4 regions of the Rhodoferax ferrireducens T118 genome follow, and region 1 is predicted to be linked to each of the others. Evidence: predicted binding sites of a transcription regulator. Region 1 holds the regulator's gene; each other region holds the start of a gene.
The links. Region 1 encodes FNR, which switches genes on or off when oxygen is low (the NO sensors DNR and NnrR bind a similar motif). Its sites were predicted from a motif close to TTGATNNNNATCAA; they were not measured.
Positions count from the first base shown of each region.

Region 2: the regulator FNR is predicted to act here: its motif matches at 3,286-3,299, upstream of RFER_RS12180 (DASS family sodium-coupled anion symporter).
Region 3: the regulator FNR is predicted to act here: its motif matches at 3,720-3,733, upstream of RFER_RS04565 (universal stress protein).
Region 4: the regulator FNR is predicted to act here: its motif matches at 1,758-1,771, upstream of RFER_RS01830 (ribonucleoside triphosphate reductase).

Region 1 covers NC_007908.1:2,076,594-2,084,351, reverse strand. Annotated here, with positions in the region: gene RFER_RS09810 (FtsX-like permease family protein) at 1-960, shown strand, start outside; gene RFER_RS09805 (efflux RND transporter periplasmic adaptor subunit) at 977-2,164, shown strand; gene RFER_RS09800 (sulfite exporter TauE/SafE family protein) at 2,199-2,876, opposite strand; gene hemN (oxygen-independent coproporphyrinogen III oxidase) at 2,885-4,282, opposite strand; gene fnr (fumarate/nitrate reduction transcriptional regulator Fnr) at 4,423-5,151, shown strand; gene RFER_RS09785 (hypothetical protein) at 5,163-5,453, opposite strand; gene RFER_RS09780 (FixH family protein) at 5,488-5,775, opposite strand; gene ccoG (cytochrome c oxidase accessory protein CcoG) at 5,785-7,251, opposite strand; gene ccoP (cytochrome-c oxidase, cbb3-type subunit III) at 7,294-7,758, opposite strand, start outside.
Region 2 covers NC_007908.1:2,652,409-2,660,166, forward strand. Annotated here, with positions in the region: gene citC ([citrate (pro-3S)-lyase] ligase) at 1-583, opposite strand, end outside; gene RFER_RS12175 (isocitrate/isopropylmalate dehydrogenase family protein) at 613-1,650, opposite strand; gene RFER_RS12180 (DASS family sodium-coupled anion symporter) at 1,661-3,106, opposite strand; gene RFER_RS12185 (heparan-alpha-glucosaminide N-acetyltransferase) at 3,591-4,367, opposite strand; gene RFER_RS12190 (peptidase U32 family protein) at 4,434-6,452, shown strand; gene RFER_RS23005 (phasin family protein) at 6,561-7,094, shown strand; gene RFER_RS12200 (alpha/beta hydrolase) at 7,102-7,758, shown strand, end outside.
Region 3 covers NC_007908.1:956,935-964,692, reverse strand. Annotated here, with positions in the region: gene RFER_RS04580 (type I glyceraldehyde-3-phosphate dehydrogenase) at 1-252, opposite strand, end outside; partial or broken gene RFER_RS23310 (AraC family transcriptional regulator) at 444-716, shown strand; gene RFER_RS04570 (penicillin-binding protein 1A) at 1,352-3,610, shown strand; gene RFER_RS04565 (universal stress protein) at 3,802-4,323, shown strand; gene RFER_RS04560 (DoxX family protein) at 4,441-4,836, opposite strand; gene RFER_RS23935 (hypothetical protein) at 4,967-5,272, opposite strand; gene RFER_RS04550 (cytochrome C) at 6,053-7,303, shown strand; gene RFER_RS04545 (c-type cytochrome) at 7,310-7,758, shown strand, end outside.
Region 4 covers NC_007908.1:368,453-376,210, reverse strand. Annotated here, with positions in the region: gene RFER_RS01830 (ribonucleoside triphosphate reductase) at 1-1,653, opposite strand, end outside; gene glnE (bifunctional [glutamate--ammonia ligase]-adenylyl-L-tyrosine phosphorylase/[glutamate--ammonia-ligase] adenylyltransferase) at 1,807-4,524, opposite strand; gene RFER_RS01820 (YhdP family protein) at 4,552-7,758, shown strand, end outside.

The DNA.
Region 1 (7,758 bases):
CTGCGTGGGGACGTATCGATCGGTCTGATCGAGGCCACGCCGACCCGCATCCAGCATGAAATGGCCAAACTGCCGCATGTCACGGCGGTGGAAGGAGTCCGCACGGTCGCCGCACGGCTGGTCAACGCCAATCACAGCTGGCGCGGCGCCATCCAGGGAAAACCTGAACAGCCCGAATTGCACCGTATCGTCGGTCTGGAGCGTCAGGTCTTCAAGCCGCCGCGCAGCGGATTACTCCTGACAGACCGCCTGGCCGATCGGCTCAAGGTCAAGCCGGGCGACACCGTGCGCCTGGAGTTTCTGGAAGGGCGGCGTGAGGCGCTGGACATCAACGTGGCGGGGGTCGTGACCGAGATGCTGGGGATGAACGCCTATATCGAAAGACACGCATTGAACGCCCTCCTTCGGGAGGGCGATATTGTCAATCAGCTCACCGTCGCCGTGGACCGTGGGCATGACGCAGAGCTATTGAACGAACTCAAAGAGCTGCCGCGGGTAGCGATTGCCGTCAGCAAGTCGGTCATGAAACGAAACATCGAGGAGGTCACCGCGCGCAACCTGATGGTGTTCAGCGGCATTCTGACCGCATTTGCCACCGTCATCGCCATCGGTGTGGTCTATAACAACGCCCGTATCGCGCTGGCGGAGCGGGCCTGGGAACTGGCCAGTCTGCGTGTGCTGGGATTCACCCGGGGCGAGGTGTCAGCCTTTCTGCTGGGCGAACTGGCGATTGAAATCGCGCTGGCCACACCATTGGGAATGGCACTGGGCTACTTTCTGGCATCGACCATTGTTGGCTTGATCAAGACGGATGAGTTTTATTTTCCTTTTGTGATCCACCCCGCCACCTACGCCTACGCTGTCCTGTGCGTGTTTGGCGCCGGCATTGTCAGCGCGCTGGTTGTGCGGCGCCGGGTGGATACGCTGGATCTGGTCGGTGTGCTCAAAACACGCGAATAGGAAAACTGGAGAAAGAATGAAAAGAAAAGTATGGATTGGGATCGTTGGCTTGCTGGTGCTGGCGCTCTTGGGGTGGGCCTTCATGCCGACCCCGGCAGAAGTCGAGATAGCGGCCGTGACCCAGGGACGGTTTGAACGTTCTGTGCAGGAGGACGGCAAGACCCGCCTGCGCGACCGCTATGTCGTCTCGGCGCCGCTGGCGGGTCGCGTGGCGCGCATCCTCCTCAAACAAGGCGATACGGTGATGCGCGACGCCCCCGTCGCGACATTCTGGCCCGTGGCCCCGGCACTGCTTGATGAGCGCACCCGCGCCGAGCAAAGTGCACGCATTGGTGCGATGCAGGCCTCGGTAGCACGGGCACAGGCCAACGTCGGGCGAGCCGGCGCGGCGCTTGACCAGGCGCAGGCGGAACTCAAACGCAGCGAAGCGCTTGCCCAACAGGGTTTTGTTTCACCCAACCAGAATGAAACCGGGCGACTTGCCGTGCGCCTGCGCGAGAAAGAGCTGGAAAGCGCGCGGCAAGAAGAGGCCGCCGCGCGCCATGAGTTGGAACAGTCACGCGTTGCCTTGCGCCAGTTCTCCCAGATCACGCCGGGTGGGCGGCAACGTGCCTATGACGTCAAGGCGCCCGTCTCAGGCAAGGTTCTGAAGGTGCAGCAGCAAAGTGAAGGCATCGTGATGGCTGGCACACCGATCATGGAACTGGGCGACCCGACCCAGCTTGAAGTGGTGGTGGATATCCTGACCGAAGATGCCGCGCAGATCAAGCCGGGCACCGCGGTGCAGCTCTCAAACTGGGGTGGACCCGACGTGCTGACAGGACAAGTTCGGCTCATCGAACCGGCGGCATTCACCAAAGTCTCGGCTTTGGGGGTGGAAGAACAGCGCGTCAATGCGATTATCGACATCACCTCGCCTCCCGAAAAATGGCAGGCATTGGGCGACGGGTTCAAGGTGGATGTGCGTGTGCTGGTCCAAGTCGTGGAAAACGCGGTCATGATTCCGGTCAGCGCCTTGTTTCCGGTTGGTGCCCGCTCAGGCCTTTTTGTGCTGGACAAGGGCCATGCTCGCCTGAAAGAGATTGAAGTGGCAGCACGCAACGGTGCCCTGGCCTGGGTCAAGACGGGGCTGACCAAGGATACTCAGGTGATCGTCTACCCGGACACCAAGCTCAAAGACGGCGACCGGGTCAAGACGCGTTGAAACCGGGCGCTCGGAGTCGGCAAAAAACGACTCGTCAAGGCGTTGCGCACCAGGGCGCGGCGTCGTGGGCATACGCCATCCACAAAGCCCAGACCGAACTGGCAGCCAATGCCAGACCGGCCAGGCGCACACCCCAATCGCCAGCCCCATTACCCCGCAAACGCAGCCATAACCAGGGACCCGCCATCATGGAGACACTGGTGCCTAAGGCAAACAAGGCCATTACCCAGGCGCCTTCAAGGGCATGGCCTGTCAAAGCGGCAACCAGCAGCGCCGAATAGAGCAAGCCGCAGGGCAAAAAAGTCCAGAGAGCGCCAATCACCAGTGGCGCACCCCGGCCCCGCCCGGCAGCCAGGGAGCGTGCACCAATCCATATTTTTTTGCCCGCCTGCTCCAGCCAAACCGGTTGCTGCGCTTTCCAGAGTAACAACAGGCCCAGCACCAGGGTTGCGACATGAAACAGCGTCCACACCGGGCGCAACGCGGCCGACTGCACCGTCAACCAGCCCAAACCCTGCATCGAGGCTGCCGCCAGCGACCCGAGTGCGGAATAGCCCAATACCCGACCGATCTGGAAGCTCCACATGGCTGAATTCTTGCGCGGGCCTGCTGCTTGCCCGATCCCGGCACAGGCAGCGCCACACATGGCAATGCAGTGCGGCCCTCCGGCCAGGCCCATCAACAAGGCGGTGACAGCCAGAGAGGATTGCATTGACCCGATCAGATAATCTTGGAAAACCGCGCGCGCGTGCGGTCGGTCTGCAAATAGCGATCAAACACCATGGCCACGGCGCGGACAAAAAACCAGCCCATGTCAGTGACCTGAATGCCGACATCGTCCACCGTGACCATGCCCTGATCCGCCAGCTTTTGCAGGGCTTCCATTTCAGGCGCAAAGTACTTGCGAAATTCGATCAGATGCGCCAACTCAATGGACTCGAACAGAACTTGCCCTTGGCACATGATGGCCATGATCACGGCGCGACGCAACAGGTCGTCACGCGTCAACGCCAAGCCGCGCACCACGGGGAAGCGCCCCTGATCCAGATAGTCGTAATACTCTTCCAGGGTCTTGGCATTCTGGCTATAGGTGGCGCCAATCCGGCCGATCGACGACACGCCAAGTCCAATCAGGTCGCAATCGGGTTGGGTGCTGTAGCCCTGAAAATTGCGATGCAGCCGACCTTGCCGCTTGGCAATCGCCAGCGAGTCCGTCGGCAATGCAAAGTGGTCCATCCCGACATAGACATAACCAGCACCCATAAAAGCGGCCATGGACCGCGCCAGCATGGCCACCTTGGCCGCACCGCTGGGAATCTCCACGGTCGGAATGCGGCGCTGGGGCTTGAAACGCTCGGGCAAGTGGGCATAGGCGTACAAGGCAATACGCTCCGGCCGCAACTCGACCACCTGCGCCAGTGTGCGGTCAAATGACTCCGGGCTTTGCAGAGGCAGGCCATAAATCAGGTCCGCATTGATGGAATCAAAACCGCGTTCGCGGGCGGCTGCCACCAAGGCAAAAACCTGTTCGGCCGGCTGCACACGGTGTACCGATTTTTGAACATCAGGGTCGAAATCCTGAATCCCAAAGCTCAAACGATTGAATCCCAACTCGGCCAAGGTATCGAGCCGCGACGCGTCGATGGTGCGCGGGTCCACCTCGATCGAGTATTCACCGCTTGGGGCGAAGGTAAAGTTGCGCCGCAACATGGCCATCAACTCGCGCAGCTCATCATCCGTCAAAAAAGTGGGACTGCCACCACCCAGATGCAATTGGGTCACCGTTTGTCCTACACCCAGTTGCTCCGTGTGCAAATCGACTTCGCGGCTCAGGTAGCGCAAATAAGGGCCGGCCCGATCATGGTGCTTGGTGATGATCTTGTTGCAGGCGCAGTAATAACACAGGGATTCACAGAAAGGGATGTGAACATATAAAGACAATGGCAGCGTCATGGCCGCCCCCCCAGCCCGCCGAAGCTTCAAGGCTTGGGTATAGTCCTCAACTGAAAATGCCTCAACAAAACGGTCCGCGGTGGGATAAGAGGTATAACGCGGTCCCGATACATCGAAACGACGGATGAGGTCTTCGGAAATTGGTTCAGCAACGGCTGTGTTCATGGAAATTCCTTGTCAATTTTGACAAATGTGCCTCAATAATTGAAATCGTCTCTTGACCTAGATTGAATCATAAAGAAGTGTAAGACCTAAAAAATTGACCCACATCAGGACAGGTCAATGATTAGTGCCAAAATGACATCATGAACCCTCACACCATCAAAGTCGCATGCTCAAACTGTAACTTGCGGGAGCTGTGCATGCCCTTGGGCCTGAGTGAAGAAGAACTCGATTTGATCGATGACATGGTCGCCGCGCGGCGCACGGTCAAGCGTGGCTCTCTTCTTTTTCGCAATGGCGAGAAGTTCACCAGCCTGTATGCCATTCGCACCGGTTTCTTCAAAACCTGTGTAGCCTCCGAGGATGGACGGGATCAGGTAACGGGCTTCCAAATGGCCGGCGAAGTCGTGGGTCTCGACGGAATCGTCAACGACTACCACACGTGCGACGCCGTTGCCCTGGAAGACGCTGAGGTCTGTGTCATGCCATTTGATCGTATTGAAGAGCTGTCACGCGCAGTCAATTCACTCCAGCGCCACGTCCACAAGATCATGAGCCGCGAGATCGTACGCGAGCACGGAGTGATGCTGCTGTTGGGCAGCATGCGCGCAGAGGAGCGTCTGGCTACCTTCCTTTTGAATCTGGTTCAGCGACTGCACGCCCGCGGCTTCTCGCAGTCAGAATTGATACTCCGCATGACGCGCGAAGAAATTGGCAGTTTTTTGGGTTTGAAACTCGAAACCGTGAGCCGCACATTTTCAAGATTCGCTGAAGAAGGCATCGTGGAAGTCAAACAACGTCATGTCCGCATCCTCAACACGGACGCGTTGAAGGATATTGTCAATCCAAAATCCGGTGCCGGAACAGCCTGAGAAAAACCGACTCAGCAGCGCCCTTGCTTGGAGCAGCTCTCCGGGCGTGCATTCGCCGGCAAAGGGCAGCGGTTGACTTCAAACGGCGACATCGACAGCAAGGTGGTCAAGCCACTGGCCAACATGGTGATGCCCCAAAAGACAAAAAACGCCATGGTGTAAACACCCTGACGGGAAAACCCGATGGGTTGCCCGAACCACTGCAGGTCCTGCGGATCGACCATTGCAAATACAAGCACTTCAAGCACACCAGCCACCAGAAAGGCAGGCCAGATAATCCACATTAAGCGTTGCGACAACATAATCGGGCGTCCTGTATTTCAGAGGTCATTACGTTCAAGGCCTATGGACAGCTTTGGAACCGGTGACAAAGCCAGTCTGCGCATGGTTACGGGCCTGCAGGGCTGGTGCCATGCTGGCAGCCTGCGCATCATCTCCCAATGTCTTGTTGATTTCAATCCCCTGGCGGTAATAGTCTTCGGTAATGACCGGATCAGGTCTCGTCACGGCAAGATACAAAGTAACAAAAGCGGCCACGACCACGATAGCCGGACCAGCCACGACCAGCCAAACATAGCCAAACTTCCACCAGGGTTCAGGAGATTTGAGGGTATCGTTTTTCATAAACTATCCTTATTGCGGCACCAAAAACACGGATTTTTCTGCATCATGGACATGCATGTCAATTGATTCAATTTCGAATTTGATCGGATGTGAGCCGGGCGGCGCCACTTCGGGTGGCAACTGGGTCCGCACCACCAGCCAGCGCGCCTGCGCTGCGGGTACCGTCAATTCGTTGTCCGAGGTTACTTCAAGCCCAGGTAGACCAGACACCGTGACTTTGAAGCGCTGATCCGTTTCAGTGGCGTTCATGACTTGCAGACGGTAGACGTTCTCAATCTTGCCCGCCTCGACCACGCGCGCCATGACACCGCGATCCCGGATCACATCAACCCTGAACGGTTTGCGCAGCGCCAGACTGGTCACCATCGCGATCACAATCGTCGCCAGAATGGCGGTGTAGACCAGAATGCGTGGGCGCAGCACGTGACGCAAGGTTTGCGACTGGGTCCAATGCTCCTGCATGGCGTGTTCGGTGGTGTACTTGACCAGGCCGCGTGCGTAACCCATTTTGTCCATCACTTCGTCACAGACATCGGCGCAGGCACCACAGCCGATGCACTCATATTGCAGGCCTTTGCGGATATCAATGCCGGTCGGACAGACCTGGACACACAGGCTGCAATCGACGCAGGCACCCAGGTTCAACTGGGCGGGATCGGCCTTGCGTGAGCGGGCCCCGCGGGGCTCGCCGCGCTCGGTGTCGTAGGTGACGATCAGCGTGTCTTTATCAAACATGGCGCTTTGAAAGCGCGCATAGGGGCACATGTGCTTGCAGACCTGCTCGCGCATGAAGCCGGCGTTGCCGTAGGTGGCGAAGCCATAGAAGAAGGTCCAGAACACTTCCCAGGAGCCCATGCTCATCTGCAGGAGGTCGACGCCATGTTGTTTGATCGGTGTGAAATAACCGACAAAGGTAAAGCCGGTCCAAAACGCCACGGCCAGCCACAGGAAATGCTTGGTGGATTTGCGCATGCCCCTGTCCAGCGACCAAGGCTGGGCGTCGCGGCGCAGGCGCGCTGAGCGATCCCCCTCGACCTTTTTCTCGATCCAGAGGAAAATTTCGGTATAGACCGTCTGTGGACAGGCGTAACCACACCACAGGCGCCCGGCCACTGCCGTAAAGAGAAACAGCGACAGGGCCGAGATGACCAGAATACCGGTGAGGTAGATGAAGTCCTGCGGGTACAGCACCAGGCCAAAGATGTAGAAGCGCCTGGAGGCCAGGTCAAACAGGACGGCCTGGCGCTGGCCCCACTCCAGCCAGGGCAGACCGTAAAAGATGATCTGGGTCAGCCAGACCATGCCCCAGCGCCAGTTGGAGAACAGGCCCGAGACACTGCGCGGATAAATCGTCTGGTGCGAGGCGTACAGGGAGAGCATGCCGTCATCCGCTGATTCGGGCGGACGCGGCGGCTCAAAGCCTTCTTGATGAACGATGGGGATGACCTTGTAATTGCCGAATGCCTTATTGTTCAACAGCGTACTTTCCGAGTGACTACCAGACTAATGATATAGAGCTTACTGAGCGGCGATACCGCCCTTGTTGGAAAGCCCCCAAACATAAGAAGCCAACACGTGAACCTGAGCCTCTGTCAACTTATCAGCCTGGGCGGGCATCTGGTTTGTCTTGCCCTCATTGATCATGGCAACAATGGCAGCCTCGCCATAGCCGTGCAACCAAATGTTGTCTGTCAAGTTGGCTGAACCAAGTGTCTGGTTACCCTTACCGTCGATACCGTGACAAGCGGCGCAGACAGCAAATTTTTCCTTACCGAGGGCTGCCTGAACAGAATCGTGTGGGCTACCAGACAGGCTCAACACATACTGTGCCAGGTTCTTGACATCTTCTGCCGTGCCGACAGCCGCTGCCATCGGTGGCATCACGGCAATACGACCCTTGGTGATGTCGGCTTTGATAATCTCCGGCGTACCGCCACCCAACCAATCGTTGTCAGTCAGGTTCGGAAAACCCTTGTTGCCGCG
Region 2 (7,758 bases), 580 kb from region 1:
CCACAAATACATGCAGCCAATCACAGGCGTCTGAGGCTTGCTGCGCCAGGTATTGATGGCCGAAGGTGAAAGGGTTGGCGTTCATCACGATGCTGCCAATCTTGTTTCCTGGCTCACGCGTGGCAGCGAGGCTGTCGCAATAGCGCGCCAGGCCAACCGGGGAATTCTCCATCAGGGCGATGGTGCCCGGCATCTCGACCAAGGGATAGAAGCCACAGCGCGAAAACAGCGCTTGGTTCTCGGGTTTCGTGTACAGAAACAAGTGGTAGCGCCCCATGTCTGCTGCCAAATTGGTCACTTCGGATATCAGGCGCAAGGTAATGTTTTGACCGCGTAGCGAAAGAGAGACGGCGACACATTTGATGATGTTTTCACCCATCCCGGCACAGGCCACCAGTTTGTTGGCCGCACGGACCGTCACGAAGTCCGTGATATTTCCATCCAGCTCCAGATCGCAGCTTCGCAGAAATTCGGCAATCTCGTCCTTCAGCTTCGGATTGTCAGAAAAATTCTCGACCGCCCAGTCCAGGCCGCCACTAGTGAAGGATTGGTACTCCGAGTAGTAGTCCTGGATTACATGCATTTGAATTGGCCGCCATCACAAACTGGTTCTTAGCCGGTCCTAATCCGGCTCACCAGCGCCTTCGTGAACGCGGCGGTGCTGGCCGTGCCGCCGAGGTCGCCGGTGCGCACCTTGTCGATGTTCAGGGTTTCATCGATGGCTTTGCGCAGGCGAGCGGCCAGTTCGGGTAACTTGCAGTGGTCGAGCATCATCGCGGCTGCCAGCATCAGGGCGATTGGATTGGCAATGCCCTTGCCCGCGATGTCCGGGGCCGAGCCATGTACCGCCTCAAAGATGGCCGCATCGGCCCCGATGTTGGCACCCGGCGTCATGCCCAGGCCACCCACCAGCCCGGCGACCAGGTCGGACAGGATGTCACCGAACAGGTTGGTGGTGACCAGCATGTCGAATTGCCAGGGGTTGATCACCAGCTTCATTGCGCAGGCATCAATGATCACGGTCTCGAGTTCAAAGCGGCCCTTGTACTTGCGTTCGTACAGGTCGATGCCGGTTTCCAGGAAGATGCCGGTCAGCGCCTTCATGATGTTGGCCTTGTGCACGATCGAGACCTTCTTGCGCCCGGTCGCAACGGCATGTTCAAAGGCGAATTCCAGCAGGCGCCGGCTACCGGCCCGGGTGTTGATGCCGGTGGCCATGGCCACCGCACGCGGGTCGTCGTCGATCGGGATGTAGTATTCATGACCGATGTACAGGCCTTCGAGGTTCTCGCGCACCACCACCAGATCGATCTTGTCGAAACGCCCGCCCGGGATGATGGTGCGGGCAGGGCGCAGGTTGGCGTAGAGCTGGAACTCTTCGCGCAGTCGCACGTTCGATGAGCGGTAGCCGCCGCCCGAAGGCGTCTCCAGCGGGCCTTTGAGCGCCAGCCGGGTGCGCCGGATGCTGTCGAGTGTGGCGGCTGGCAAGGGGTCGCCCGCAGCCTGGATGCCGCCCAGACCGGCGATCTGACGGTCCCAATCGAAGGGCGCATGCAGCGCATCAAGTGCAGCCAGGGTGGCGTCAACGATTTCGGGGCCGATGCCGTCTCCGGGAATCAGGGTGACGGGAATGAGGTTGGAAGAATTCATTCGCTGATCCTCACAGGCCCGACTGCAACCAGGGCAGAACGATCAGGATCAGCCCTGCGAAGTACACCAGACCGAATATCAGGCCAAGCTTCCAGAACTGCGCTTTGCCGATGTAACCACTTCCAAAATAGATCGGTGCCGGACCGGTGGCGTACGGGCCAATTACGCCCATCAGGCCCAGACTGTACATACACAACATGGTCAGCGTCGGAACCGAAAGACCTGGAATTGCCGCCCCTACCGACAGCACGACAGGAAGCACTGCCGCAGTGTGCGACGTGAGACTCGAAAAGAAGTAGTGAATCCAGAAGAACAGCGCGACCAGTGCAATCAGCGCCCACGTCGGTGAAACCCCATGCAAGGGCGCGGCAAACGACTCGGCAACCCATTTGATAAAGCCGATTTCGTTCAAACCTGACGCCAGGGTGAGCAGTGAAGCCAGGAAGATAAACACCTCCCAAGCGCCCTTCTCGGCGATGATGTCGGCGAAGTCAATGACTTTGGTCACCAGCATCAGCGAGATGACCACCAGTACCACCATCGTGGCGTTGATGTAGTTCGATCCGAAGAATGGAACCGTGATGCTCTTGTTGGCCCCGGTGATCCACAGAAACATGGCGAGCAGAACAAACGCCGTCATCAGCCACTCGTTGCGCGACATAGGGCCTTTGATGTTGAGTTGGTCGGCAGCCCACTCCACGATTTCCGGACTCTCCTTCACTTCGGGTCTGCACAGGACGTAACTCAACAGCGGCACCAACAAGATCAACAGGATGCCCAGCGGTGCGAAGCCGGTGAACCATTGTGCCCAGCTCACATCAACACCGACGGTTTTCTTGGCGATGCTCAGCGCGGCCGCATTCGGTGCCAGTGCGGTAAAAAATAGCGAACTGGTCACGCCTGTTGTGGCGAATGCCGTCCACATCACATAGGTGCCGATCTTGCCCGCCGTGGGCCCGGGCTCTGATCCGAAGATCTTGGGAATGTTGCTGATGATCGGGAAAATGGTGCCCCCGCTGCGCGCCGTGTTCGACGGGGTTGCCGGCCCTAGCAGCACGTCGGCAAAGGCCACGGCATAACCCAGACCCAGCGTTCTTTTGCCGAGCAACCTGACCAGTTGCAACGCAATGCGTTCGCCCAAACCGCTTTTTCGGTAACCCACGGCGAACATGAACGCGCCGACGATCAGCCAGACGGTGCCTTCCGAGAAGCCGGCAAGCGCCCACTTGATGGATTTGCCTGGATTGGGTTCGACATAACCCATGACCGCTGCGAACGTCAGGCCGATGAGGCCGACTGCACCCACTGGGAACGATTCGAACACCAGGCCTGTGATCACCGCCGCGAATACGGCGAAATAGTTCCACTGGTTGGCCACAAGTCCGGTGGGAATCGGGCTAAGCACGATGGCGAGCCATACGAACAATGGCGCTAGGGTCTTCCACTTGATTTTCATTGCTAACCTCTTCTGTTCAGCGGTCTTACCGAGAACCTCGACGTGCTGCACACCGCCAGCAGTTGATATGTCGGGCTTGCTCAGCGCATATCGCGCCGTTGCTGCAGCGAATGTATTTCCGACTGTCGGCGGCAACCCTTCAGCCAGCTTTCAGGTCTAGACAAAAATAGCGATGCGGGTTGAGGCAGATCAAAGAGGCCTTGATACAAACGCAAAGTGCGAGATTTCGGCAAGCTGAGCTTTTGAGTCCCCGTTCTTGGGATCTGAAATGATCTCTGCGAGAGTGATCCGATGCCAGCTGCTCTGGTCGCAATCCTTGCCTAATCGCCAGGAGCTTTCAGAATTCGGCCCGCAGAAGACGCGTCCCGCAGAGATTGGGGCCCGGGTCCCAATCTCTGCCGACACCATCGGCTCCCGCTGGGTAGATGAAGTCAAACAGTTTGGCCAACAACGCGCTCATAACCAGCCACAGAACCTCGCTGTGCTATTTTGCCAACCACCCGACGGCCATCAGACCGCCCAGCAACACCGGCTGGTGCAGCATGTAGTAGCTCAGACTCCAACGCCCCAGCATCGCCAGCGGTTTGAACGCCGCCGGCAGGCGCCATGACAAGGCGGCGCCATGGCGCGTCAACCATGTTCCGGCCGCCTCACCCCACCACATCACGCCCAGCCAGGGCAGCAGCGGCACGTAGTCTTCGGTAATGGGTTTGCGTGTAATCAGGCCCAGCCAGTTCAGTTGGGGGGAATTCAACATTTCGGCCAATTGGGCTGTAGCCTCCGTCTGAAGGGCGTAAGATGCTATTAATTGGATAGCAATTGCGCAGGCCCCCAGCCACCATAAACGCCCGCCCCAACGCGCTGTCAGGCGCGCAATGATCAGCATCAGCGCCATGCCGTGCAGGACACCAAAGTAGATATAACTTTGCGGGAACATCCACCAGGAACCAACCGTGACCAGCAGCGCACAGCCCAATATTTGCGCCCAGCGGCGCCAGAAGCGCGGCCAACGCTGTCCCTGCGCCACGGCAATGGCTTGGCCCAGTCCGGCACAAAATAAGAACAGGCTCACGATCAAGGTGCGTTGCCAGGTCCACAGCGGGGCATGATAAAAATCCTGCTTGATGTAGCCGAACTGGTTCAGGTCGAAACTGAAATGGAAGAAAGTCATCCAGACCATCGCCAAGCCGCGCAGGGCGTCCACGGCGTCAAATCGGAGGGACGATGAAGTGGCAGCACGGGTTAAGGGTTGATGCGTCATGGTGTAACGATAACCTATCGGTTCATGGCGCTTCAAACGCCATGGGGTCCGGGGATAATCGGGCCTATGTCACTGCTTGACCATCAACTCGAACTGTTAGCCCCGGCGCGTGACGCCGACATTGGCATCGAAGCCGTCAACCACGGTGCCGACGCCGTTTACATCGGTGGTCCGTCCTTTGGCGCGCGCGCCAATGCGGACAACAGCGTCACCGAGATCGCCCGGCTGACGCGCCATGCCCACCGCTTCAACAGCCGTGTCTTCGTCACGCTCAACACCGTGCTGCGCGATGACGAGCTGGAGCCATCGCGCAAGCTGGTTTGGCAACTGTATGACGCGGGAGTGGATGCCCTGATCATCCAGGACATGGGCTTGCTGCAGATCGACCTGCCGCCGATCCAGCTCCATGCCAGCACCCAGTGCGACATTCGCACACCAGAGAAAGCCCGTTTTTTGCAGGACGTGGGCCTGTCGCAAATTGTGCTGGCGCGCGAACTCTCCCTGCCGCAAATCCTGGCCATCCGTGCCGCGACCGATCCCGAGCGCTGCACGCTGGAGTTTTTTGTGCATGGCGCACTGTGCGTGGCCTACAGCGGCCAGTGCTACATCAGCGCCGCCCACACCGGGCGCAGTGCCAACCGGGGCGAGTGCAACCAGGCCTGCCGCCTGCCCTATCAGGTGGTTGACGATAAAGGTCGCTTTGTGGCGCACGACAAACACGTGCTGTCCATGAAAGACAACAACCAGAGCGACAACCTGGCGGCTCTGGTGGACTCGGGGATTCGCAGCTTCAAGATTGAAGGCCGCTACAAGGACATGGGCTACGTGAAAAATATCACGGCCCATTACCGCAAGCGACTGGACGCCCTGATTGAAGAACGCCAGACCTCCAAGCAGCCGCTGGCGCGCGCATCCAGCGGCAGCACCACATTCAGCTTTACGCCTGACCCGAACCAGAACTTCAACCGCGAGTTCACCGATTATTTTGTGCGAGGCCGTCAGGCGGACATTGGCGCGTTTGACACGCCCAAGAACCCCGGCCAGCCCATTGGTTTTGTGACCCAGGTCGGCCCCAACTGGGTGGAACTGGCTGTGAGCGATCCGGCGCAGGCCTTGCACAACGGCGACGGTCTTTGTTACTACGACTTGCAAAAAGAGCTGGTCGGCCTGGCCATCAACCGGGCTGAAAGCCTCAACGCTGCCAAGGGCCGCTGGCGCGTGTTTCCCAAAGACGCCTTGAGTGATCTGAAGGACCTGCGCAAAGGCGTGGAGGTCAACCGCAACCGCGATACCGAGTGGGTGCGCGGCCTGGAGAAAAAATCAAGCGACCGGCGCATTGGCGTTTGGCTACATCTGGCAGATACGCCACAGGGCCTGGCCTTGAGCCTGACCGACGAAGACGGCGTGACGGCCACGGCCCACGCCAACCTGGTCCGCACACTGGCCAAGGACAGGGAAGTCGCCAACGCGAGCCTGCGTGAGCACCTCGGCAAAATGGGCAACAGCATTTTTACGGCGCTGGCGGTGCAGGTGGAATTTTCACAAGCCTGGTTTGTGCCCCCGTCGGTCCTCAACCCGTTGCGCCGGGACGCTTTGGAGGCACTGGAAACCGCACGCACCAAGGCATTCAGACGATTGCCACGCGCCGCTGCCGTGGAGCCGCCAGCACCCTACCCTGAAGACACACTGAGCTATCTGGCCAATGTTTTCAACCAGGCCTCCCATGCCTTTTACGCCCGCCACGGCGTCAAGGTGGTTGCGCCCGCTTTCGAAGCGGCGCAAGAACTGGGTGAAGTCAGCCTGATGATCACCAAGCACTGCGTGCGTTTTTCATTGAGCTTGTGCCCCAAACAGGCCAAGGGCGTGATCGGCGTGCAGGGCACGGTGAAGGCCGAGCCATTACAACTCATCAACGGACGCGAGAAACTCACCCTGCGCTTTGACTGCAAGCCGTGTGAAATGCATGTCATGGGCACGATCAAGAATTCGGTATTGCAACAAACCATCAAGTCCCTCGCGCCAGCGCCGGGTGAAGTGCCCGTCAACTTCTTTCCCAGGCGCCCCCTGAACACCTCGGTCGGTTGATCCCAAGTTAAGGTGTCTTCCCTAGAGAAGCTGATGGATACTTGCCCACGCAATGCCGCCATGCATTTAATTGACGGCCGGTTTCATCACTGAACAAGGGGATTTTTCATGGCTTCGAAAACCACAAGCACTGCCAAAAAAACTGCAAGGACCCTGGCAAACAAGACTGTCGCTGCCAAAGCGGCTGTCGTCAAGGCAGTCAGCAAACCCAGGTCGAAGGCCCCAGCGGCAAAAGCCAGGTCGCATGCGCCAGCCAAGACCACAACCCTGAAGCAGGTGGCCACGCAAGGCCGCAGAAAAGTGAGCTCGGTCGTGCACTTGACGCGGGATGCCTCACTCAAACTGATCGATTCGCAGCGCGCCATCTGGCTGGCGGGCCTGGGTGCACTGGCCAAGGTCACCACCTCGACCGGAACCAAAGGCGAGAAGGCCTTTGAGGCCTTGGTCAAGGCCGGCGAAAAAATGGAATCCCAGGCTCGCGGCACCATCGACAGCAACGCCGACATGCTCAAGCATCGCATCAATGACGCCAGCAAAGTGGTGGACGACAGTATCAACAGCGTCAGTGACGCGTTTGATGCGCGCGTGAAACAGGCGCTGGCCCGCTTGGGCTACCCCAAGAACAGCACGACCATCAAGTAAATCCAAGGTGACTGAAATACTCCTGTGGGTGCTGGCGCTGGTCGTGGCGGTCTGGGCCATCGGAGCCTTCTATCTGCGAGGCGCTGACCTGAGCGCTTTTGATCGGCCCGCCGGCCAGCGCCATCTGATCGACGCTGCGCCCAGTGAAGCGCACCAGGCGGTGGTGACCTCGCTCGGCGGCATTGCCACAACGCTCAAGAGCACGCCGCGCAGCCAGCATCTGGCCCTGCTGCGTCACTACATGGACAACCTGTTCGCTGACAGCGATTCGACGACCCAGGTCATCGCCGTCAACGCGTCCGGCGTCCCTGCCGAATGGGTGCTGGCAGCCGGCGTTGACCATCGGCGTCGCCTGCTCTACATCCATGGCGGGGCCTACACCATGGGCAGCCCCAAGAGCCACCGCCGACTGACGCGAAAATTTTCCGAAGTCGCCAATGCTGCCGTATTGGCCATCGACTATCGGCTGATGCCGGAACATCCACGCATGGCGGGCATCGAGGATTGCCGCAGCGCCTACTGCTGGCTGCTCGACCATGGGCCCGCCGGTCCAGAGGCGGCCAGTGCCGTTTTTGTGGCCGGAGATTCTGCCGGTGGCAACCTGACGCTGTCCCTGATCGCCTGGGTGCGCGACCAGGGCCTGCGTGCGCCCAATGCCGCCGTG
Region 3 (7,758 bases), 1.1 Mb from region 1:
CTGCGGCAAGGTGGCGTGGCTAACACTGATCTGTGCATCGTCGATTAAAAGCCCATCCCCGTGTCGCTCCACCTTGCCCGGGAAGCGCCCGTGTGTTGAATCGAAACGGGTCAGGTAAGCAATCGAATCGAGATCCGCCGGTTCGTTAATGTGCACAACTGCAAGCTGTTCGCGTAGACCAGATTCCTGCAAGGCGCGCAAAAAAGAGCGGCCAATGCGGCCATAACCGTTAATTGCAATGCGGTGAGTCAAGTGGCGCCCGAGGGTTAGCGGGGCCAGATGGCCGCCGGGTTAGTGTTTATGAAGACATTCATTTTATGGCGTTGTTATGCACATCGAATTGCCAGTTTTGTCCATGGCTCATCGTCGCCCAGCGCCCAGCTAAACAAGAAGGCCCCCGCTGGGGAAAACACACTACCGCCACAGAAAAACCATTCGAGTTTCTGAAGAAGATTCCGGCCTGCACCGACCTGCTTACAAAACCTTGGGTGCCAGAGGCCGGTGTCGATGTCCTGAATCAGCCGTTCTACGCTAATGGCAATCTGGCTACAGCCGGCGGATGCTTTGCATCTCTGTATTTGGCGGCTTGGGTCATTGCGTGTCTTGAAGGACTTGAAGCCGCAAAATCCGCTATGCGCCATGTGGCCCCCGTTGGTGAAAAAGAGCATTACGTTGATCGAGCCATGTCGAACATAACACCGCATTTGCCCGCCTAATTAGTCCTTGGACAGCCCCGGCGAATGGCCGGAGTCCGTCTTGGATTCAACCGGTCGATGCAACACACTAGAAACTGCATACGCAGAAGGAGTGTTGCAGATGAAGCAAAGACCCAGGATTTACTACTCTGATAACGCCACGGACAGGAGCGGTCCAGCGCGCGCACCCATAGTCCCGCTGAAGAGCCCCATCCGTTTGCTGCGGAGACGGCCAGACGCCGATTCGTCTTCAATGCAGGAGTTGACCCGCGACCAACGCCTGGCAGAGCCATGTATTCAGCAAGCAAAGCAACACCAAATGCTCCGAGAAAAACCGCTGGTCCATCCGTGCCTGGCCTTGGCAACAACCCGTCAAAAGTGAAGTAAACCGGAGCGGTTGGAAATTGCATTTCCCTACGCCGAAGAAAGCGACGTGGCTGCTGGAACTAACAGTACCCAATGAACTCAACGGAGGCCGACGCAGCTCTTGTCTGCTCCGCACCAGGACGCCCGGCAGTAGCAAAAAATTACAACTTTCAGGAATCAATAACCAGAGTTGCAACACTCGCTGGTCTTGCCGTAACGATAATGAACAGTCATCTTCCGCATGGCTGTCCCACACAGCGCGCACTTTAGGCCATATTGGTCTGTTCGACGTGAAACATCTAATCTCTCCATTTCTCTGCCGGCTGGTGCTGCTGTGGGCGGTTGCCTTGCCCTTCGCATCTGCCGCCACGCCGTTGGATTTACCGAATCTGGACGCCTTAATGGACTATCGGCCAAAAATTCCGCTGCGCGTGTACACCAGCGACAACGTGCTCATTGGTGAATTCGGTCAGGAGAGGCGCGACGTTGTCGCGATCAAGGACATTCCACTTGTCCAGAAACAGGCCCTGCTGGCGATCGAGGATTCGCGCTTTTACGAGCATGGTGGCGTTGACTTTAAGGGCATGGCGCGAGCCGTGATTGCCGACTTGAGCGGCGGGCTCAAACAAGGTGCTTCAACGATCACCATGCAAGTGGCACGTGACTTCTTCCTCACCAAGGAGAAACTGTTTTCGCGCAAGGTGACGGAGGTGATGCTGGCCTACAAAATCGAGCGGGCGTTAACCAAAGACCAGATATTGGAACTCTACATGAACCAAATCTACATGGGTCAGCGGACATATGGATTCGGCAGTGCGGCTCGGGTCTATTTTGGCAAAGCACTCAAGGATCTGAGCATCGCGCAGGCGGCCATGCTGGCCGGCCTGCCTCAAGCGCCGTCAAGCATCAACCCGGTGGCTAACCCCAAAGGTGCCAAAGCGCGCCAACACCTGGTGCTGAGGCGCATGCGCGATCTGGGTTATATCAACGAAGCGCAATACAAGTCCGCGCTTCAGGAGAACATTCATACGCTCGGCGAAGGCCAGTCGATCAACGGCCATGCGCAATTTGTTGCAGAAATGGTGCGCCAGACGATGTACGCCCAGTTCAAGGAAGAAACCTACACCAGAGGAATCAGCGTCATCACTACGCTTGTGCAGTCCGACCAGGAGGCCGCATATGACGCAGTGCGGCGCAATGTAATGGCTTTCGACCAACGCCATAGTTACCGTGGTCCGGAGGCCCTTGTGGCTTTACCTCGCAACACCATTGAGCGCCAAAAATCGATTGAAGCTACCCTGCAACAACATCCCGCCAGTGACAAGTTATTGTCTGCTGTGACCATCGCTGTGACACCAAAAAGCCTGCGTGCGATATTGACCACTGGTGATGAGATCCAGATCGGCGCAGAAGGCCTGCGCAGGGCTGCAGCGGCCCTGGCGCCCACGGCACCATCGACACTCAAGATCAAGCCGGGTTCCGTGATCCGTGTGGTGCAAGATAGTCGGGGCCGCTGGAGCATCACGCAATTGCCCGTCGTAGGTGCGGCCTTTGTGGCGCTGAACAATCAGACTGGAGCATATCGCGCATTGGTGGGCGGCTTTGATTTCAATGCCAGCCAGCTCAATCACGTTACCCAGGCATGGCGCCAACCGGGGTCAGCCATCAAGCCCTTCATTTATTCCGCTGCGCTGGAAAAAGGTTTTTCGCCAGGCACCCTCGTTAACGATGTGCCGCTGACGCTGAGTGGTCTGGAGACCGGCGGTCAGCCCTGGCAACCACAGAATGACGATGACGTATACGACGGCCCAATCACCCTGCGTGTTGCACTTGCACAGTCCAAAAACGTTGCTGCAGTGCGCCTGCTGCGCGCCATTACGCCGAAGTACGCACATGACTTTTTGCCCCGTTTTGGCTTTGATGCCACCAAGCAGCCAGTGAACTACACCCTGGCGCTGGGCACTGGTTCAGTCACTCCCCTACAAATGGCGCAGGCCTACTCGGTGTTTGCCAACGGGGGTTTTCAGGTCAACCCTCACTTGATTAAAAAGGTAGTGGACACGCGTGGCACCGTGCTCTTTGAGGCCAAGCCGACTGTTCCCGCGCAGGAGACCGCGCGCGTGCTCGATGCGCGCAAGGCGTTCATCATTGACAGCATGTTGCATGAAGTCACTAGCTCGGGCACCGGTGCTGCCGCATCTCAAAAGCTTGGACGGCAGGACCTGGCGGGCAAGACGGGCACCAGCAGTCAGTCTTTCGACGGCTGGTTTGCGGGCTACAGCGGTGACACGACAGCGGTGGCATGGATGGGTTACGACGAACCCCGGTCTCTGGGTGGACGCGAGTTTGGTGCCACATTGGCGCTGCCCATATGGATCGATTTCATGCGCGTTACATTGGCCGGCATGCCGCTCAACCAAGCCCTGAAGCCGGCTGGAGTTACGCAATCTCAGGGTGACTGGATGCTTGACGAATTTCTAAACACCGGTGCCATTCGCACGCTGGACCTGGACGCTCCGCAAGCACTGGAGGAATTGGCTAGCCCTTGAAGGAGGTCTATTTGTAACACGCAAGGTGTCAGAGTATTGGCAGTCAGGGCTGTCTTGTCTTTTCGCAAGACATCTCCTTTACTGAAGTTTGACAGGACGCTGGTCTGCATTGATGCCTATCAATGCAGACTTCATTGATCGACCGACACTGTGCAAATTTCGACTAAATGCCACCGGCGGAGGTTAAATTTATGTACCAACGTATTCTTGTCCCTATCGACGGCAGCGCCACGTCCACCCTAGGACTTGACGAGGCTATCAAGCTGGCCAAGCTCACAGGTGCAAGCCTGCGCCTCATTCACGTCTCGGACGCATTGACGTTCGCCACAGGCTTCGAAACCTATGCGGCCTATGCCGCCGATGTGATTCCGCGATTGAAAGAGGCCGGCGAACAAATTCTCGAGCAGGGCAGAATCCGTGTCGCGGCCAGCGGCGTCAAGGTTGACACATTGCTCTTGGACGGCATGGTGACCCGGGTGTCAGATCTCGTCGTCGATCAGGCGAAGGCATGGGACGCCGACCTCATCGTCATCGGTACCCATGGCCGCCGCGGTGTGGGACGCTGGTTACTGGGCAGTGACGCGGAGCAGATTGTTCGCATGGCACCTGTGCCGGTGCTGCTGGTTAGGGCGCTAGAAGTTGAAGGTAACGCCGGCGCGACGGTGCGGGCAGGCGAAGCCGCCCGGGCTTCGAATCGCGCCGCACCGACTTGATCGTATTGCGCAGTGCATGCTCCCCATGCCATGGGCGAAATTTCTGTAGACAGTGCAACACGAAACGATGCAGCCATGGCCATTCGACCTCCGGTTAGCAGAACCTCGACCGGCAAACTAGTCGGGCTGCCTGGGTGCCATCAAGGCTATGGCCAGTGAGCCAAAGAAGTACAAACCCTGTAACTCTAATGCCCAGCCACCAGACTTGCCCAGTGTGAAGATTTGAGCGGTATGTGCCAATGCCACGGCGACAACCATGTTGAAGGCCATTACGAGGCCTGCCGGAGCAACAAAGCGGTTGGCCAGCACGAACAATGGCGCCACAACTTCACCAATCAGAACGCCATAGGCAATGAAAGCTGGGAGGCCGGAGCTAACCAGCATGCCTTCGATAGGCCCCAACCCGTGCATCAATTTGGACACGCCGTGCAACAGCATCAGTCCACCGACGGTCCAGCGCAGGATGAAGAATCCGACTTTAGGCTGGTGAAGCGAAGATATGTATTTGGTCATTAAACGTTACGTCAAGTCTCATGAAGGGAGCGGAGCCAAAATGAAAGCGGCACTGGTACCTTTACCAGATGCAGTTCACAAACCAATCCAAGCCTTGGACTTAGATGAGATTATTGACCCGCTACTCAATTCATTGAGAATTTACGGGACTAACGTTACTGTCAACAGGTTTTGTTACATGGTGCTTCGCGTTTTTAACATGCTTCACATGCTTGACGATTTTCGTGTGCTTGGCATGGTTAACGTGCCTTGCATGATGAATAGCCATCGGTTCTTGGACCTCTGTGTTGCCGGAATGAGCTCTGCGCCATGCAGCGTCACGTTCGGCAACGAGCTTGGCACCCATTTCAGCCGGTGACTCTGTTGGCGTATATTGCGCAAAGCTTGGGATTGCAAGGGCAGAGAGTATGCATGCAAGTGCAAGGGTGTTTTTCATAATATTGCTTCCCGTGAAGTTTGACCGTTGGTCCGACGGTACCGTCGAACTGTCAACAATCCACACCTGGCTCGGCGATGCGCGTTTATCGCTTGCAGGATTCCACGCGCCGGCCACGCTTTACCCTCATTTCGTTCTCTCGGACGGAATTTTCGCTTCGATGCTTCCACGCTGGGTTGCCGGCCGACAGGCGAACCCCAACCATGAGGGATTCGCTGCCAGTTCGTAGCGGCAGGCCGCATGTATCCGTTTGATATTGTTGTTGACACAAATGACCGGCTCCCGATTTTGTCAGTGACAGTCATCTTCGTCACTGACGCCACTGGCATCGCGATTGCTTCAGCTCCTGCCGAACCTGCCGTCAAGCGAACTGGCCGAAAGTCAAGACCCACTGGCAATTGCACGGCAAAGGCCACTGATGCGCAGAAGTTACACAGAATTCGAAAACGAATATCGGTTGCAGTTTTGGCCTACCTAAATCATTCATTTGATTGCACTTGAAATTTGTTTGGTCAAAAAGATATCAGGAACACATAAGTATTTTCGGCATCCAAACAAAAACAACAGAACTGCTTGTCTGTGTGTAAAGTGGCGTGCGCCAGGCCAAGAATTGACGCATCCTTGCAGCCTTGTCTGCTTGGTCTAAATGACTTCATGAGGCAGCAAATCAAACTATTGATGAGGGTCGCCACAATGTCATCTCCCGCACATCACACTCAGCTCAGTTCATGGGTTGCCACGACATCGGGTAGCGTACTGGTGTCACTGATCACACTATTAATGCCAATGCAGGCACAGGCCGTGCCGGCCTTTGCCCGACAAACCGGGCAAAACTGTGTTGCTTGTCACGCTGGCGGACAGTTTCCCGAGCTGACTCCCTATGGACGAATGTTCAAGATGACGGGTTACACCATCGGTGAGCGCACCATTCCGCTGTCTGTCATGGCTCTTGCCAGCAGCTCCAGCATTGCCAATGCCCCTGCAGACACAGTCAAAAACGGGACTCCAATCCTTGCAACCGCCAGTGTATTTTTGGCCGGCAAAATCACTGACAACTTTGGCGCCTTTACCCAAATTACCTTTGACCCCTATGCCGTTGACAACGGGGACGGATCATTCTCTGGTCATAGCAATGCGGACAACATCGACATCCGCTTTGCCAATCACATCATTGGCGACAAGCAGGACTGGATCTATGGGGTGAGCCTGAACAACAACCCCTCGCTGACTGACCCCTGGAACAGCGCGGCGGCATGGATGCAATATGTGCCGGTTCCGTCGCCATCGAGTTCCCAGTTCATTGACGGTACTGCACCCTATCCTGGATTCGCCTCGGGTGGCAACATCGCAGGGCTCAACACCTACCTGTATTGGAACAAGACTGTCTACGCTGAAGTGGGAACCTACCGTACCGCGGATCGGGCCCTTTCTTTCATGACTGCGGGAGTCAACCCCAGGACCCAACTGAGTGGCAGCAACAATCCCTACTGGCGCTTGGCGCTCTCCCACGAGTGGGGGCCACATAACCTGATGCTTGGTACCTCGGGGATGGTTGCGCATGTGTATGACGACCCAACTGATACGTCCGACCCGGCTTCGGTTGGACGGTTCCGCAATATCGGCATTGATGCCCAGTACCAGTACATTCTCGATCCGCACACGGTGACGGCCCAGTTGGCCTACATGAGAACGGAGCAAACATATTCGGATGCCGTGAGCGCTGGCCAGCTCAATCCTGGCCTGAGCGATACCAACATCGTGACGCGGGCCAAGCTGGGCTATACCTACCAGGCCAAATACGGCGGCAGTCTGTCACTCTTCAATCTGACTGGCAGCACCAATAACCAGAGCGATCCTGCTACCAGAGGCGCCACCTATGAAGCCTTCTATATTCCCGTGCAAAACGTACGCATTGGTGCGCAGTACACGCGCTACAGCAAATACCTGGGGGCAAGCACCAACTACGACGGTGCTGGGCGCAACGCCAGCGACAACAATTCAATGTTCTTGTACGTCTGGTTCGCGTATTAAGCACCCTTGCAACATTGGAGATTCAACATGAAATTTAATTCTATTCTTTGGGTTGCCGCCATGGGTGTGTTGGGCGCTGGCTGCTCCAACCTGGAACATTCCCGGGATCTGGGTAATCCCAAGGTTTCCGCAACGACGATTGCACAACAGGTCTGTTCTTTGTGTCACGGCATTGACGGCAATTCGGTTTCGCCGAATTTTCCGCGCCTTTCTGGTCAGACCCCGGAGTATTTGGTGGGGCAACTTGAGAAATTCCGAGGCCACCAGCGCTTGGATCCGCCCGGTTTCGAATACATGTGGGGGCTGAGCCGCGATCTGACCGATGAGCAAATTAAGGGATTGGCAGATTACTTTGCTAAACAGGCCCCCGCACAGAATGCCGCGATCGACGCCCAGCAATTGGCAGCAGGCAAGGTGATATTTGAGAATGGCGTGCCAAGCAAGGAGGCGCCTCC
Region 4 (7,758 bases), 1.7 Mb from region 1:
GTCTTCCTTGGCAAAGCGGTAGGTCGTGCCTTCGGCCGGTGTCGCCTCCAGGTTGTACATGTGGCCGGTCTGGTCCTGGAATTCGAGCATGCGGGCGCGCACATGGTCGAGCAGGCGCACCGCAAAAGCGTGACCCCACTCGCCGCTGATGTCGTACTTGTCCTGCGTGAAGTTGCGGATCATCTCGTTGATACCGTTCACCCCCAGCGTGGAGAAGTGGTTGCGCAGCGTGCCCAGGTAGCGCTTGGTGTAGGGGAACAGGCCGTTGTCCATGTGGCGCTGGATCACCTTGCGCTTGATCTCCAGGCTGTCGCGGCCGAGTTCCAGCAGGGCGTCAAGCGCCGCCAGCATGGCCGCTTCGTCGCCGCGGTGCAGATACCCCAAGCGCGCGCAGTTGATCGTGACCACGCCGAGCGAGCCGGTCTGCTCGGCCGAGCCGAACAGGCCGTTGCCGCGCTTGAGCAGCTCGCGCAGGTCCAGCTGCAGGCGACAGCACATGGAGCGGATCATGTTGGGCTTGAGTTCCGAATTGATGAAATTCTGGAAGTAGGGCAAACCGTATTTGGCGGTCATTTCGAACAGCAGCTCCGCATTGGTGCTGTACCAGTCAAAGTCTTCGGTGATGTTGTAGGTCGGAATCGGGAAGGTAAACACCCTCCCCTTGGCATCCCCGGCCATCATGATTTCAATGTAGGCACGGTTGATCATGTCCATCTCAGGCTGCAGTTCACCGTAGCTGAACGCCATCTCCTTTCCCGCAATCACGGGAATTTGCTCGCGCAAGTCTTGCGGACAGACCCAGTCAAAGGTCAGGTTGGTAAAAGGCGTTTGCGTGCCCCAGCGCGAGGGCACATTGAGGTTGTAGATCAGCTCTTGCAGGCTCTGGCGGACCTCGTCGTAGCTCAGTTTGTCCTGCCGGACGTAAGGTGCCATGTAGGTGTCGAAGGAACTGAAGGCTTGCGCCCCGGCCCACTCATTTTGCAGCGTGCCCAGGAAGTTGACGATCTGTCCGACCGCGCTCGACAGGTGCTTCGGGGGCCCCGATTCGACCTTGCCCGGCACGCCATTCAGGCCTTCATGCAGCAGCGTGCGCAGCGACCAGCCCGCACAATAACCGGCGAGCATGTCCAGGTCGTGAATGTGGATCGCCGCACTGCGGTGCGCGGCGCCGACTTCGGGCGGGTAGACGTGATTGAGCCAGTAATTGGCAATGACCTTGCCCGAGACGTTGAGGATCAGTCCACCGAGCGAGTAGCCCTGGTTGGCATTGGCGTTGACGCGCCAGTCCAACTGCTGCAGGTACTCGTTCATGCTCGACTCGACATCAACCAGGGTTTTGCGATCGCTGCGCAATTTGTGGTGCTGCTCGCGATAAACGATGTAGGCGCGCAGCGTCTTGGGGTAACCGGCGTCAAACAGGGCAGATTCGACCGCGTCCTGAATCTGCTCAATGTGCGGGGTGACTTGACCGTGTACCTTGATTTTTGGAAGCACCAGGTAGTGGGTCAGTCGCTGCGCCTCGGTATCGTCAAACTCACCGCTGACCTGGGCGGCGCGTGCCAGGGCGTGGGCTATTTTGGCGCCGTCAAACGGCTTGATGCCACCGTCGCGTTTGATGATGTGGCTGAAAACGGGTGGCTTTGTTGCGCTCATCTTGTTCCCTTTGAACACTATAGGTAGTGTGGAACAGGATATTAACCACTAAATGTAGCGTTTGGATAGATTTGACCCTGTCAAGAGAATCTTTCTGTCTGCGGTTGATCCAAATCAGCAAATGGGCAAACCCGGACCCAGCCAGGCCGGGACTCAAGGGAGCGCGGCGCCGAACACCGCGTGCCACAGCGCCAGCACCGCATCGCGCTCGGCCTGCAGTTGCGGCAGACGAACCTGGTAGGGCTCATCATTCAAGCGTGCGCGGTGCTGCACCTGGCGCAGGGTACGGTAGGCGCTGGCCGCCGCATGGCCGACACCGACGGGCAACAGGCCCATCACTTCCGCGCGCTCAAGCAGGGCAATGTTGCCCAAGTTGTCAAGCAACTCGGGTAGCTGCGCCGACTGCGACAACACCAGATACTGCATGACGAATTCCGCATCGATCATGCCGCCGGGGCTGTACTTGACGTCAAAATACCCCTCTTTGCCAGCATGGGCGTCGCGCAGCCGCTCCCGCATCGCCTTGATTTCTGTTTTCAGGCCCTCTGCCTGGCGCGGCGCGGAGATGACCGATTTGCGAATGACATCAAAACGCTGGCGCAGCGTGTCGTCGCCCAGCACAAACCGGGCCCGCGTCATGGCCTGGTGCTCCCAGGTCCAGGCAGTGTTAGAGCCACGCTGCTGCTGGTAGTTGGCGTAGGCGTCAAAGCTGGTGATCAAGAGCCCGGCGTTGCCGTTGGGGCGCAACGCGGTGTCTATCTCGTACAGGTCGCCCTCGCCGGTTTTAACCGTCAGCCAGTTGATCAATTTGCGCACCAGGCTGGCATAGACTTCCGGAGCGCGCTCATCATCGTCGTCAAAGACGAACACAAGGTCCAGATCGCTGCCATAGCCAAGTTCCTTGCCGCCGAGCTTGCCGTAGGCGATGATGGCAAATTGTGGTGTTTCCCGGTGCCTGTTTTTCAGGCGACTCCAGCACCAGCGGGTGGTCACGCGCAGGACCGCCTCAGCGAGTGAACTCAAGTCATCAGCGACCGCCTCGACCGTCAACTTGCCTTCCACATCACGCGCCAGGGTACGAAACACCTCGGCGTGATGCGCGCGGCGCAGCAAATTGAGCAGGGTTTCGTCATCGTCTTCGCCGGTGCCCGCCAGCGCGGCACGTCGGTGATCGAGTTCATGCTCGAAATCGCTGGCAGAGAAGCGCTCATCCAGGAAGTCGGCGCTGGCCAACTCATCGATCACACCCGGGTGCAGCAGCAAATAGCGCGCCGGCCAGCGCGCCGCATCGAGCAGGCGCAGCAAGCGCTCGTGCACGTTGGGTCGCTCCAGCAACAGGGCCAGGTAGCTTTCACGCCGTAACAGCGGCTCCATCCAGTCCACCAGGCGTACGGCAGCGGCTTCGGTTGCTCGGCCTTCGCGCACCCACTGGGCGGTGCGCGCAATGAGACGCAGCAGCCGGGTGCGCGATTCTTCTTTCAAAGCCAGCACCCGCGGGTGCTCGCGCCAGTTGGCCACCCGCTGGCGGAACTGATCAGCCAGTTGTTCAAGCACTTCGTCAAAGCCGGGTGCGGCGGCCGACTTGGCGCCATTGCCCCCGTTGCAGCCCTTGCAGCTCTGATCCGCCCCGCCGCCGAGCAGTTTGTCAAATTCTTCGGCCACCACTTCGCGGTGCGCGTCGAGCTGGTGCAAGAGCTGGCACGCGGTGGCAAAACCCAGGGTGCTGGCGATCCAGGTCAGATCCTGGTCCTGCGTGGGCAACACATGGGTTTGCTGGTCGTCCAGGTACTGAATCCGGTGCTCGACCTGGCGCAAAAAGACATAGGCATCGGCCAGTGCCTGCGCCGTGTTTTTCGGCATCAGTCCCGCTTTGACCAGCCGCGGCAGCGCTCTCAGCGTGGCACGCGTTCTGAGCTCGGGAAATTGCCCACCGCGCACCACCTGCAGTAATTGAACAATGAACTCGATTTCACGAATGCCGCCACGCGACAGCTTGACGTCGTTGGCCCGCTCCGGGTGCCCGGCGCTGCGTTTGCTGGCATGTTCGCGAATCTGCCGGTGCAGCACGCGCAACGCATCAAACACGCTGTAGTCAAGATAGCGCCGGAACACAAACGGCATCACCACGTTACGCAACGCCAGGGTCGAGCCGTCCGCCACACAGCCCAGCGGGGCCACGACCCGGCTCTTGAGCCAGGCAAATCGTTCCCACTCCCGGCCCTGCACATGCAGGTATTGTTCCAGCGCGTCCAACGACACGGCAGGTGGCCCTGAATTGCCGTTGGGTCGCAGCGCCAGATCAACCCGAAACACAAAGCCGTGCTCCGTGGTGTCGCCCACCAGCGCGTAAATAGCCCGCACCGCCTTGGCAAAATATTCCTGATTTGAAATGCGGCCACGCCCCTGGCTATCGCCGGCGGTGTCGCCGTCTTCGTCGTAAACGTAGATCAGGTCGATGTCGCTCGACACGTTGAGCTCACGCGCACCGAGCTTGCCCATGCCGACGATCCAGAGTTGCGCGCGCGCACCCGCTGCGGTCGTGGGCGCGCCGTGGGTCTGGTCCAGTGTCAGCTCCACCTCGGCGCAGGCAGTGTTCAGCGCGAACTCGGCCAGGTCGGTCATGGCCTGCGTCACCTGCTGCAACGGCGCTTGCTGGTCGCAGTCCAGGCACAGCAAGCGCTCCAGCACCAGCTGGCGGGTGGTGCGCAAAGCGCTGGCGCTGTCCAGGCCCAGCGCGCGCAAGGCGTCACAGGCCTGCGCCATCGACGCCGGGCTTGGCAGACCTGGGGGTAACAAATGCAGCTGGCTCTCAAATCGGCGACGAATACGCTGGCCAAAACGCGAGTGCGCTGACAAAGCGGGGCCGGTCATAATTCCTGTCATATTTACAAGCTCACAATGATTGACTTGACACCCGTCCCATCCTCACTGCTGAAAACCTGGACCATCGTGGCCCGCTGGTCGCTGGGACTGGTGTTGGCTGCGTGGTTTGTTTTCGGGCTGACCTGGGGGGCATTGCACTGGCTGATTGTGCCGCGAATCGGCGAATTTCGCCCGCAGCTGGAAGCCTACGCCGCGCGGGCACTGGGGGTGCCGGTGCGCATTGGCGCCATTACGGCCCAATCGAGCGGCATGATTCCGTCGTTCGAACTGACCGATGTCGAGTTGTTTGACGAGCAGGGCCGGGAAGCCTTGCGCTTGCCGCGGGTTCTGGCCGCGCTGTCGCCCCGCTCGGTCTGGCGCCTGGGCTTTGAGCAACTGTATGTGGAACGGCCACAGCTCAGTATCCGGCGAGCCTTGGACGGAAAAATTCGCGTGGCAGGGCTCGATTTCTCCCAAACCAGTGACACCGGGAGTAGTGCAGTCGACTGGTTCTTTTCGCAACTCGAATTTGTCATTCGCGACGGCAGCATTTTGTGGACCGATGAATTGCGGGCCGCGCCGACGCTGGCGCTGCAACAGGTAGACCTGGTGGTGCGCAATGCGGGCCGCCGCCACAACCTTCGGTTCGATGCCACGCCGCCGCCGCTGTGGGGCGAGCGCTTCAGCGTGCGGGGACTGATGACGCAGCCCTTGTTGTCACGCCATAGAGGCCATTGGCGAGACTGGCAAGGCCAGCTCTACGCCGCCTTTGCGCGGGTGGACCTGTCCGAGCTGCAGCGCTACGCCGATGTCGGCGTCGATCTGCGCCAGGGCAAGGGCGCGCTGCGCGCCTGGGTCGATGTCAGCCGGGGCCAGGTGACAGGCGGCACAGCCGACGTGGCCTTGTCGGAGGTCAATGTCACCCTGGGCGCGCAATTGCAGGCGCTGGAACTGCTGTCAGTCAGCGGGCGTCTGAGTGGGCGCCTGCCAGCGAACGGTTTTCAGCTTTCAACCCAAGCGCTGGCATTTGACACCCGTGACGGCTTGCGCTGGCCAGGTGGTAATGTCTCGGTTGATTACACCGCTGCCGAGGGCCGGGTTGCCGCACGCGGCGAACTCAAGGCCGACAAGCTGGACCTGCAAGCCCTGTCGCAGATTGCCGACCGCTTGCCGATTGACCCGGTGACCCGCGCGGCGCTGCTGACCTACGCCCCCAAGGGTCTGGTGGAACGGATCCAGGCCAGTTGGCAGGGCCCGATGGGCGCCTTCAGCCAGTATGCAGCCAAGGGCCTGGTCAATCAGCTGGAGCTGGCCGCGAACACGCTCAACATGGCGCCTGGCCAAGGACTGCCGCCGCAGGACTCACCGGGCGTTCGCGGTGCCAGCATTGATTTTGACTTCAACCAATCCTCTGGCAAAGCCAGCATCAGCCTGAGCAACGGCGCCGTGGTGGTACCCGGGATCTTTGATGAGCCGGTGATTCCCGTCACACAGTTGTCCACCGAGGCCAAGTGGCAGGTCAAGGGCGACCATATTGCCGTGCAACTGCCCAACCTCAAGTTCAGCAATGCCGACGCCCAGGGCGAGGCGCAAATTAAGTGGGAGACCAGTGACCCAGCCAAGTCCAGTGGCCACTCCCGGTTTCCGGGCGTACTCGATCTGCAGGCTACCCTGAGTCGTGCCGATGGAACGCGCGTGCACCGCTATTTGCCCAGCCTGATCGGACGGCCGGTACGTGACTATGTGCGTGATGCGGTGACGGCCGGGACGGCCAGCGGCGTCAAGGCCCGGGTCAAGGGTGATTTGAATAACATGCCCTTTCGAGACCCCAAACAAGGGGAATTCCGGGTTTCAGCCGACGTGAAGAACGCCACCCTGGTCTACGTGCCGCGCAGTATCCAGGCTGCGCAGGCCCTGCCTTGGCCGGCTTTGACACAGCTCAGTGGCGAACTGGTGTTTGACCGGGCGCAGTTGCAGGTCAGAGGCGCGCACGCCAGGATGGGGGCGGCGTCCAACTTGCAGGTCAGCAAGGTCGACGCTTTGATCGCCGAGTTGAGCAACGCCACGGTGACAGTGACGGCCGAAGTTCAAGGCGCATTGGCCGAGGCGCTGGGTATCGTCAAGGGCTCCCCGTTAGGGTCCATGATCGGCAACGCATTGGACCGGGCCGTGGCGAGTGGCAGCGCTGATTACAAGTTGAAACTGAGCCTGCCCATCGCAGCCCTGGAAAAATCAACAGTGCTGGGCAGCGTCACGCTGCGTAATAACGACTTTCAGATCACCCCCGAGACGCCTAAGTTGACCGGGGCCCGGGGTGTCGTGAATTTCTCTGACAGCGGGTTTTCGATTGTTGGAGGCCAGGCACGTCTCCTGGGCGGTGAGGCGCGTCTGGAGGGGGGCTCGGTGGCACCGGCAGGCGCCACGGCCAGTCGCGCCGCGACCTCCGTGCTGATACGCGCCAGCGGCACGGTCTCGGCCGAAGGTTTGCGCCAGGCCCAAGAGCTCGGCTTTGCAGCGCGCATGGCCCAGCATGCCAGTGGCAGTACGGCTTACACCGCCGTGCTGGGTTTTCGCGGCGGCGCGCCTGAGCTCACGGTCAGCAGCAATTTGCAGGGGCTGAGCCTGAGCCTGCCGGCACCCTTGAACAAGAGTGCACAGGCACTGCTGCCGTTTCGGCTGGAAACCGCGCTGCTGGCGCAGGCTTTGCCGCCCGGGCGGGGCGCGGCACCACCCATGCGCGACCAGCTGACGCTGAATCTGGGGCCGCTCGCTTCCATCAGCTATATCCGCGATCTCTCGGGGCCGGAGCCACGCGTGACGCGCGGCAGCATCGGTGTTGGCTTGTCGCCGCAAGAGTCAGCGACCTTGCCCGACGAGGGGGTGGTGGCCAACATCAACCTGAGCACCGTTGATCTGGACGCTTGGGGCGCACTGCTGGAACGTGCAGCGGGCAGCTCGCTGACCGACGCGGCACTGGCCACGGCAACGCCGCAAGCAACGCCGGGTGCCGCCGGGGCAGCGAGCGCAGCCCTGAGCTATCTGCCCACCAGCATGGCCGTGCGGGCACAGACCTTGACGTTTGGCGGGCGCACGCTGCACAACGTCGTGGTCGGCGGTTCGCGCGAGGGGATGCTTTGGCGGGCCAATCTGGCCGCGACCGAACTCAACGGCTACCTGGAATATCGCCAACCCTCGGACCTCGGGGAAGGTCGCTTGTATGCCCGACTCGCCCGGCTGACCATT